Linked DNA regions of Microbulbifer sp. A4B17. The protein of the gene in region 2 interacts with the protein of the main gene of each other region in a pairwise test. Links are inferred from orthologs where the notes say so. Each region holds a gene or a part of one and is shown on either strand. Other genes may lie near its edges.

Region 1 (4,735 bases), 1.3 Mb from region 2 along the record:
CTCCGGGGTAAAGGTCTGATCAAGTTATTGTAAGGTTGCTGCCGCATGGCAAAAGACGATTATATTGAAATGGAAGGCGAGGTGATCGACACCCTGCCGAACACCACTTTCCGCGTAAAGCTGGAAAACGGACACGTGGTAATTGCGCACATCTCCGGAAAGATGCGCAAAAACTACATTCGCATTCTCACCGGCGACAAGGTGAAAGTGGAGCTGACTCCATACGACCTGAGCAAGGGCCGCATTACGTACCGCGCGCGCTAATTCGCTCAGAGGCCAAATTCCGCAAGGCAATTTGGCCCGAATTAAAAAAGCCACCTTCCGGTGGCTTTTTTATTGCTTGGCTGGAACTAATTTATTTTAGGCAGGCACCGCCGTTTTAATCGCCAGCTCATCATCTTCAATTGTGACACAAACACGCCCCCCCTCTTCCGCCAGCTCACCAAAGAGCACGGCTTCCGCCAGAGGCTTGCGCAGCTTGTCGCGAATCAGGCGAGACATAGGCCTCGCTCCCATTTTCTCGTCATAACCCCGCACTGCCAGCCACTCACGGGCCTCATCATCGACAACCAAAGTCACTTTGGAGTCATCCAACTGCGCCTGCAGCTCAACGATAAACTTGTCCACTACCGTCTTCACCACCTCCAGAGGCAGGGAGCGGAACTGGATAATATTATCGAGGCGATTGCGGAATTCCGGAGTAAACATCTTTTTGATCTCCTCCATCCCATCGGTGGAGTGATCTTGATGGGAGAAACCGATCGAACGGCGGCTCATCACCTCAGCGCCCGCATTGGTAGTCATAATCAGGATGACATTCCGGAAGTCCGCTTTGCGGCCATTGTTATCAGTCAGAGTGCCGTGATCCATCACCTGCAGCAGCAGATTGAATACTTCGGGATGCGCCTTCTCAATCTCGTCGAGCAGCACAACACTGTGGGGATGTTTGGTCACCGAATCGGTCAGTAAACCGCCCTGGTCAAAACCAACATACCCAGGAGGCGCACCTATCAAGCGGGAAACCGTATGACGCTCCATGTACTCGGACATGTCAAAGCGAATCAGCTCGATACCCATTACCTTTGCCAACTGACGACAGAGCTCCGTCTTGCCAACACCGGTGGGTCCCGAAAACAGGAAGGAGCCTATAGGCTTCTCTTCAGAACCCAGCCCCGCGCGACTCAACTTAATTGCCGTACCCAGGGCATCAATGGCGCTATCCTGCCCAAACACCACCATTTTGAGATTGTCATCGAGCCGTGACAGCTGCTCCTTGTCAGAAGCAGACACACTCTTGGCGGGTATTCTCGCCATCTTGGCGATAACCATCTCAATCTCACAGACCCCGATAACCTCTTTGCGGTCCTCTTCAGGCAACAGGGATTGGTAAGCTCCGGCCTCATCGATCACATCAATGGCCTTATCCGGCAGGAACCGCTCGGTGATATGGCGACTGGAGAGCTGGGCTGCAGCATCCAGAGCCCCATCGGTAAAGCGGACCTTGTGATGATCCTCAAAGCAGCTTCTGAGCCCTTGAAGAATCTGCACAGTCTCCTCAACCGAAGGCTCACTGACATCAATCTTTTGAAAACGGCGAGATAGAGCGCGATCTTTTTCAAAGATACCGCGATATTCAGTAAAAGTTGTGGAACCTATACAGCGCAATTGACCGCTGGAAAGTAGCGGCTTAAGCAGGTTGGAGGCATCCATGACGCCTCCTGAAGCGGCGCCGGCCCCGATGATGGTGTGGATCTCATCAATAAACAGTACGGCGTGCTCACGCTTCTTGAGCTCAGCCAACAGGGCCTTAAAGCGCTTCTCAAAATCACCGCGATACTTGGTTCCCGCCAACAGGGAGCCGAGATCCAGAGAGTAAATAGTGCTCTCTTTCAAAGGCTCAGGGATATCCTCATCGACAATACGCCGCGCCAATCCTTCGGCAATTGCGGTCTTACCTACACCGGACTCACCAACCAGCAATGGATTGTTTTTGCGGCGACGAGCCAGAACCTGAGTGACGCGCTCCACTTCAGGGGCACGACCAACCAGTGGATCAATGCGACCAAGAATTGCCTCCTGGTTGAGGTTGGTGGCATAACTTTCCAGGGGGTCGGAACCACCAGGCTCAGCACCCCCACTAATTTCCTCATCTACCTGCTCAGGTGCAGTATCAGAACCGTGATGGTGATTATTACCACTGGAGCCAACGCGGGAAATTCCGTGGGTGATGTAGTTGACTACGTCTATCCGGGCAACACTCTGCTGCTTCAAGTAGTAAACAGCCTGGCTCTCCTGCTCACAGAAAATAGCAACCAGGACATTAGCTCCCGTAACTTCCTTTTTACCGGATGACTGGACATGGAATACGGCCCTCTGCAGGACCCTCTGGAAGCCCAGAGTCGGCTGAGTTTCGCGGTCTGTATCTGCCTCCGGGATCAACGGTGTTGTGGAGTCTACAAACTCCAGGAGTTCACGGCGCAATGCACTTAAATCCGCTCCACAAGCATGTAGTACATCTGCTGCGGACTCGTTATCCAAGAGCGCCAGCAATAGGTGCTCAACGGTCATAAACTCATGCCGTTTCGCTCGAGCACCTTTGAACGCTAGATTAAGCGTTACCTCTAAGTCCTTGCTGAGCATCTAAACCTCAAACCCTAATCGCCAATATTTCCCGCCGACTCCGCTGGTAGGCGCGCACCCTTCGCCGGCGTTTATATCCTGGCTGATTCCCTTCAGGTGACGGGACCCTTTGTTCAAAGCATTTTCTGTCAGAATCAATCCTCTTTGCTTTCGTCCGCTTCAATCTCACACAACAGGGGATGCTCATTCTCTTGAGCGAACTGATTGACCTGTGCGGCCTTTGTCTCCGCTATATCCCGAGTATAGACACCGCACACTGCTTTTCCCCGTGTGTGAACCTGCAACATCAACTGTGTGGCGCGCTCCCGGTTTACTGAAAAAAACAACTCCAGAGTCTCAACAACAAAATCCATGGGGGTGTAGTCATCGTTGAGCATGACAACTTTATACATCGGCGGCCGCTTCAGTTGCGGCGGCGCCTCCTCAAGGGCCAACTCACCATCGAAATCATCGAGGTGAGGATTGTCTCCATCGGAGTCACTGGAGCTTAGTTTAATGATTCGCGAAGTACTCATAACAATTATCAATGAATTCTATCGAGCCTGAAAATTGCAGCCAATGCAACCTTCAATGACGTGACATTGTAACCTTATTTGACCTTTGACACAGCGGTCACCGGGGAGCCTTGACATTACCCCGGCTGTTGACTACAAGAGGTAGTGACCGTTACATCAAACGTTAGTCGCAGATAGGATCGCAGCCGACTAACCAGCAGGTCAAATAAATATAAAAACTCTGTAAGGTGGCCAGGGGCCACTCAGGCAATTAGAGGGAATCGTTATGCCTACCGGTACTGTAAAGTGGTTCAACAACGCTAAGGGATATGGGTTTATTCTTGCAGATGAGGGAGGGGAGGATCTGTTCGCGCACTATTCCGCAATTCAGATGGAAGGCTACCGAACCCTGAAGGCCGGCCAACAAGTCACCTTCGATATTATTCGAGGAGACAAGGGCTACCACGCTGCAAATATCTCCGCACTGACCTCAGAAACCACTTCACCCAACACTTCGAACAACAGCGAATCTGATGTAGTACACACAGAAAAATCGAGGGAGAAGGAAGCGGAAGCTGTCGGCTAAGCGAGCCCAGCAAACAGACAATAAAAAAGCCCTTCACCAAGGTGAAGGGCTTTTTTCATGGGACTCGGGCCAACTCAAAGCCAGCCCAGCCTCACGAATGCAGCTTAAGCCATGTGCTTGATAACTTCGTCACCAAACGCAGAACAGGACTTCAGCTCAGCACCGTCCATCAGGCGCTCGAAATCGTAGGTTACGGTTTTGGCTTCGATAGCACCTTCCATACCCTTGATCACCAGGTCAGCAGCTTCATTCCAACCCAGGTGACGCAGCATCATCTCAGCGGAAAGAATCAGGGAGCCCGGGTTAACCTTGTCCTGGCCAGCGTACTTAGGCGCAGTACCGTGGGTCGCTTCGAACAGGGCAACGTCGTCGGACAGGTTTGCGCCAGGAGCAATACCGATACCACCAACCTGTGCAGCCAGTGCGTCGGACAGGTAGTCGCCGTTCAGGTTCAGGGTGGCAATTACATCGTACTCAGCCGGACGCAGCAGGATCTGCTGCAACATAGCGTCAGCAATTACATCCTTAACAACGATTTCTTTGCCAGTCTTCGGGTTCTTGAAGCTGTGCCAGGGACCACCGTCCAGCGGCTGAGCGCCAAACTCGTCGCGAGCCAGCTCGTAACCCCAATCAGCGAAGGCACCCTCGGTGAACTTCATGATGTTGCCTTTGTGTACCAGGGTTACAGAATCGCGATCCTGGTCCACAGCGTACTGGATAGCCTTGCGCACGAGACGCTTGGTACCTTCAGCAGAAACCGGCTTAACACCGATACCGCAGTTCTCAGGGAAACGGATCTTCTTAACACCCATCTCGTCCTGCAGGAACTTGATTACTTTCTTAGCTTCGTCAGTATCAGCTTTCCACTCGATACCAGCGTAGATATCTTCGGAGTTTTCACGGAAGATAACCATGTCTACCTTGTTCGGCTCTTTAACCGGGGAAGGTACACCGCTAAACCAGCGCACAGGGCGCTGACATACGTACAGATCCAGCTCCTGACGCAGGGCAACGT
Region 2 (4,544 bases):
ACAGTTCAACACATTTCCGGGAGAAAACAGATTAGGACTTTACCCAACTTTACACATTGGCTTTTTGCGATGAGCCGTTTAGTTGTAGTCTATTTTTTACCAGTAATGCAGATAGCAGAAAGATGAGAGTTGTAAAGCTGGGTGAGATTAAAGAACATGCAATCGCAAATAACTTGAAATAACATTTCAAAAAAGCAACCGGCCCCACGCTTTTTTGTGAACAGAGATCAGGCACAATGCTGGATAATAAAAAACACTTTACTTCCAGCACTGTCAAATAAAAACAAGATAAATTCGAGAATAAAAGTAAGGGTTATTTTCCGCTGGCAAAAAGCCCTGAAGATAAATAGCGATCGCCCCGATCACAGATAATTGCAACAATCGTCGCATTTTCTAGCTGCGCAGAAAGTCTTAATGCACCGGCTACTGCTCCCCCGGAAGAAACACCACAAAATATTCCCTCTTCTTTCGCCAGCCGGCGAGTCATGTCTTCAGCTTCCTGCTGGTCCATATCCATGACCATATCCACTTGCTCTGGGATGAAAATCTTCGGCAGATAGGCCTCCGGCCAACGACGAATCCCCGGTATACTGGAGCCCTCTGTCGGCTGTAGCCCAACAATTTGAATATTAGGATTTTGCTCTTTTAAATAGCGCCCGCACCCCATAATGGTGCCGGTCGTACCCATTGAAGAGACAAAGTGAGTTACCCTTCCTGCAGTCTGCTGCCAAATTTCCGGGCCTGTTCCTTCAAAATGCGCCAGTGGGTTATCGGAATTGGCAAACTGGTTAAGTACCAACCCCTTCTTATCTTCCTGCATTTGCAGGGCCAGATCCCGCGCCCCCTCCATACCTTCTTCAGCACTCACCAGGATCAACTCAGCACCATAAGCCGTCATTGAAGCTTTGCGCTCTTCGGTGGCGCTATCGGGCATAATCAAAATCATTTGATACCCCTTGATCGCTGCCGCCATTGCCAGAGCTATCCCAGTGTTGCCGCTGGTCGCTTCAATCAGAGTGTCTCCCGGCGAAATATAACCCGCAGCTTCCGCACGGTTAATCATTGAAAGTGCCGGGCGGTCTTTTACCGATCCCGCAGGGTTATTGCCTTCCAGCTTGAGCAAAACAGTATTGCTGGTTTCACCAGGCAGGCGCTGCAGTTTGACCAGCGGGGTATTGCCTACGCAGTCAGCAATTGTTGGGTAATCCATAATGCAATAAATTCCAGAAAAATCTCGCGGGAAGCAAGTGTACAGCATGGGGAACCATGCACTAAATACCGACTAATTTGGTCCACTCCCTGTCCGGGTTATTTAGACCCATGCACCCCCAACAATACCAGATCGGCTATGGACACTCTGCTGACCACCGTTCACAAAATGGAGCTTTGAGTCACTAAAGACTGTAATTTGTGACAAGAAAGGAGCTTTATCTGGCCGGCGAAGGAGTGCGCTTGGGTGCACATAACGGTAAAATGAGGCAAAAATAATCGTAAAAGGCCCCTTTTACCATGGCCCCCGGCAATCCTATTCTCTCAATCGAGGAACCAGAGCAACCTCGATCCCTACGAACCCTGGTATTTCGCCTCACTGTAGCACCCGCACTAATTCTGTCCCTGCTTCTTGCCCTCGTCTTCACCTTGCAACAAATGCACGATCGCCGCCAACTACTATTGAGTCACGGACGTGCCAGTGCCGAGCAGCTGGCTGAACTAATTGAGATGAGTGGCGGCCACCCCGCTGAGCTGCGAATGGAATGGCTGCGTAAAAGTCTGTTGGCACTGATGCTGGAAAAAGATATGGTCAGATCTGTTCATGTCTACTCCACCGAAGCCAGTGCCAAGCGAGCCCTCAACCCCAGTACCGGACTCAGCTTGTTAGCCAGCGTCGGGCCACGCCCGCGAACCCCTGTCAATAAAGATGTCCTTAACAAACGCGAACCCTTCATATTTGAGGACGACGAGACCCTTCAGGTTCTACAGCCACTAAAGGGCGATATCACCACTTGCTGGATCAGTATTGAGCTGCATCGCCCCTATTTCCTGGTGGGAACTTACCAGGTATTACTTGTGGGCTTGGTAGGATTGATTCTATGCACCCTTGCCGCACTAGCTTGGTCCGTCATTATGTCTGAACGCTTTGCCCACAGCCTGATAAGAATGGGGCATACGCTGGAGGCGATTGGTCGAGGCGAATTTGATCGGCGCACCCACGAAACAGAAAACCGGGAACTGGCGCAGCTGGGAAATCAAATTAATGAGATGGCTGAAAGCTTGTCCCATTACCAGCAGGAGTACAAGGCCAATTTATTGCAGTCTATGGATGACCTGCGCCAATCCCTGGACAGTATGGAAGAGCAAAATATTGAGCTGGACCTGGCACGCAAAAGGGCTCAGGAGGCGAGCAGGATTAAATCGACTTTCCTCGCAAACACCAGCCACGAGATCCGCACGCCTTTAAATGGCATTATCGGTTTTACCAACCTGTTGTTGAAAACAGGCATTGATGAATTACAACAGGATTATCTGCAAACCATTTTACGCTCATCAGAAAACCTGTTGACCACTATCAACGATATCCTGGATTTTTCTCGTATTGAATCCGGCAATCTGGTCCTTGACCACATCCCTATGGACCTGGGTTTACTGCTAGAGGAAACCCTGCAAATACTGGCTCCAAATGCCTACGAGCATCACCTGGAACTAGTACCCTTAATCGATTCTCAACTCCCCCCCACCCTGATCGGGGACCCATTGCGAATAAAGCAAATACTCACAAACCTGGTGGGTAATGCGGTGCGCAGCTCGGAGAATGGCAATATACCCGTACGCCTGTCCGTACACAGTGTTAAAGGCTCCGAGCTTATAATCCGCATCTCTGTTTCCGACCTGGGTAACCGAGTTGACGAAGCCAGTCGCCAGGAAATCCAGAGTATTCTCACTAGTAAAACCCCACAGCTCACCCAGCAAATCAGCGCTAACGGTTTGGGCATGTCTATTGCTCGCAGCCTGGTTGAGAGAATGAACGGCTTTACCGGTATCCAAGAAGTCGCCGATGAGGGTAATACCTGCTGGGTACAGTTTTCCCTCCAGGCAGAGCGCAATCGCGGTATGTATCCACGTATTCAGTACCCCGGCTGCCGGATATTGCTCGCAGATCCCAACTCTGCCACACGATCACAGGTGGCCCAACTTCTCAGCCAATGGCAAGCGGAACCCATAGAGCTGGGCGATACAGATACTTTACTACCTGCAATAGAACAGATGTGGCGGCACGACGCCCTTCCCGATGCTGTAATGATTGATACCGCTACCGCAGAGGGAGATTTCGATAGTTTCAGCAGCAAAGTCCAATCAATCGTGGATACTTACCAGTGCCGAGTTATTGTCCTGGGACCACCGGCAGAGCTGCGACGTTGCTATGATCAACTTCGCACCCGAACACTGACCTTCCTCGGAAAACCAGTAACCAGGGATAACTTACTGCGCTCTCTGAAGCGTGCTCTTCCCCAGCAGGGACAGCAACAGCGAGCTAGCGGTGGAGTTAAAGCCCTACCCTGGCCCGCCCCACCTCGTGTACTGGCTGTGGACGATCACGCGGCAAACCGACGGTTAGTGGGTGAGTTCCTGCGCGCACAGGATGTGGAAGTGGTAATTGCAGCCAGCGGTGAAGAAGCTCTGCAACACTGGCAACAGGGGGCATTCGACCTGGTATTTATGGATATACAGATGCCTGAAATGGATGGCATCGAGGCCACACGCCTGATTCGGGAACGGGAAACTGGTCGGCGTACACCGATTATCGCGCTCACCGCCCACGCCGGCGCCGAGGAGAAAGCCCGCTTGCTGTCTGCAGGATTGGACGATTACTTAAGCAAGCCGGTAAGTGAGGCCCAGCTCTCCGATATGATTAAACGATGGCTCAAGATCATCAGTCCCCAAATGGTCGAAAAAGTGAGTCTCGAAGAGATGCGACTAGTGGATATCGGGGAGTGCCTGACACTCGCTAACGGCGACGCCAAACTGGCCCGGGATATGCTGCGCATGTTGATCGATGGCCTCAGCTCAGACGAAAGAGAGCTGGAGCGGTTGTATAACCTGGGGGACTACAAAGGGATGTTCGAACTCACCCACCGCATGCATGGCGGCTGCTGTTATTGCGGAGTCTCACGCTTAAGGGAGTCCACTTGTGTACTACAGGAAGCGTTGCGCACCATCCAGGGCTCCGACAACCAAGCTTTTGATCAGCGTAAACTCAATGCCGTTCTCAGGGAAATCCGAGCCCTGCGGGAGTGGGCCTCAGAACAGGACCTGGATGCACTCTTCGGCCTGGAGGTAGTCGCCTAACAAGATTCAAATACTACAAATGCAAGCGCCGAGTCTTTTTCATCAGACAAGCTGAGATGAATTCTATCCACACCCAGAGTTTCGGCCCTCTCCTTAGCTGCGCCCGCCAGGACCACCTGCGGCGCGGCACCTTTGCGGCGGCGGACATCGATATCCTGCCAGGAAATCCCCTCACCAATCCCGGTACCCAAGGCCTTCGC

The links.
Region 1: the proteins of BTJ40_RS15420 (region 2) and clpA interact in binary tests that used the Escherichia coli proteins (3 or more experiments, as listed by UniProt). The link is inferred for Microbulbifer sp. A4B17 from one-to-one orthologs.

The regions. Positions count from the first base shown.
Region 1 is NZ_CP029064.1:2,238,916-2,243,650, reverse strand. The notes cover bases 1-2,981. They hold clpA (ATP-dependent Clp protease ATP-binding subunit ClpA), read right to left. Parts: upstream 2,641-2,981; coding sequence 361-2,640; downstream 1-360. Other genes in these bases: clpS (ATP-dependent Clp protease adapter ClpS), read right to left, coding at 2,775-2,981; infA (translation initiation factor IF-1), read left to right, coding at 46-264. Also shown: more of clpS, read right to left, coding at 2,982-3,155; cold shock domain-containing protein CspD, read left to right, coding at 3,421-3,720; icd (NADP-dependent isocitrate dehydrogenase), read right to left, coding at 3,825-4,735. UniProt on the Escherichia coli protein: ATP-dependent specificity component of the ClpAP protease. It directs the protease to specific substrates. It has unfoldase activity. The primary function of the ClpA-ClpP complex appears to be the degradation of unfolded or abnormal proteins.
Region 2 is NZ_CP029064.1:3,497,135-3,501,678, forward strand. Bases 1,143-4,544 are described here. They hold BTJ40_RS15420 (response regulator), read left to right. Parts: upstream 1,143-1,509; coding sequence 1,510-4,344; downstream 4,345-4,544. Other genes in these bases: cysM (cysteine synthase CysM), read right to left, coding at 1,143-1,210; acpS (holo-ACP synthase), read right to left, coding at 4,341-4,544. Also shown: more of cysM, read right to left, coding at 314-1,142. UniProt on the Escherichia coli protein: Member of the two-component regulatory system UvrY/BarA involved in the regulation of carbon metabolism via the CsrA/CsrB regulatory system. Phosphorylates UvrY, probably via a four-step phosphorelay.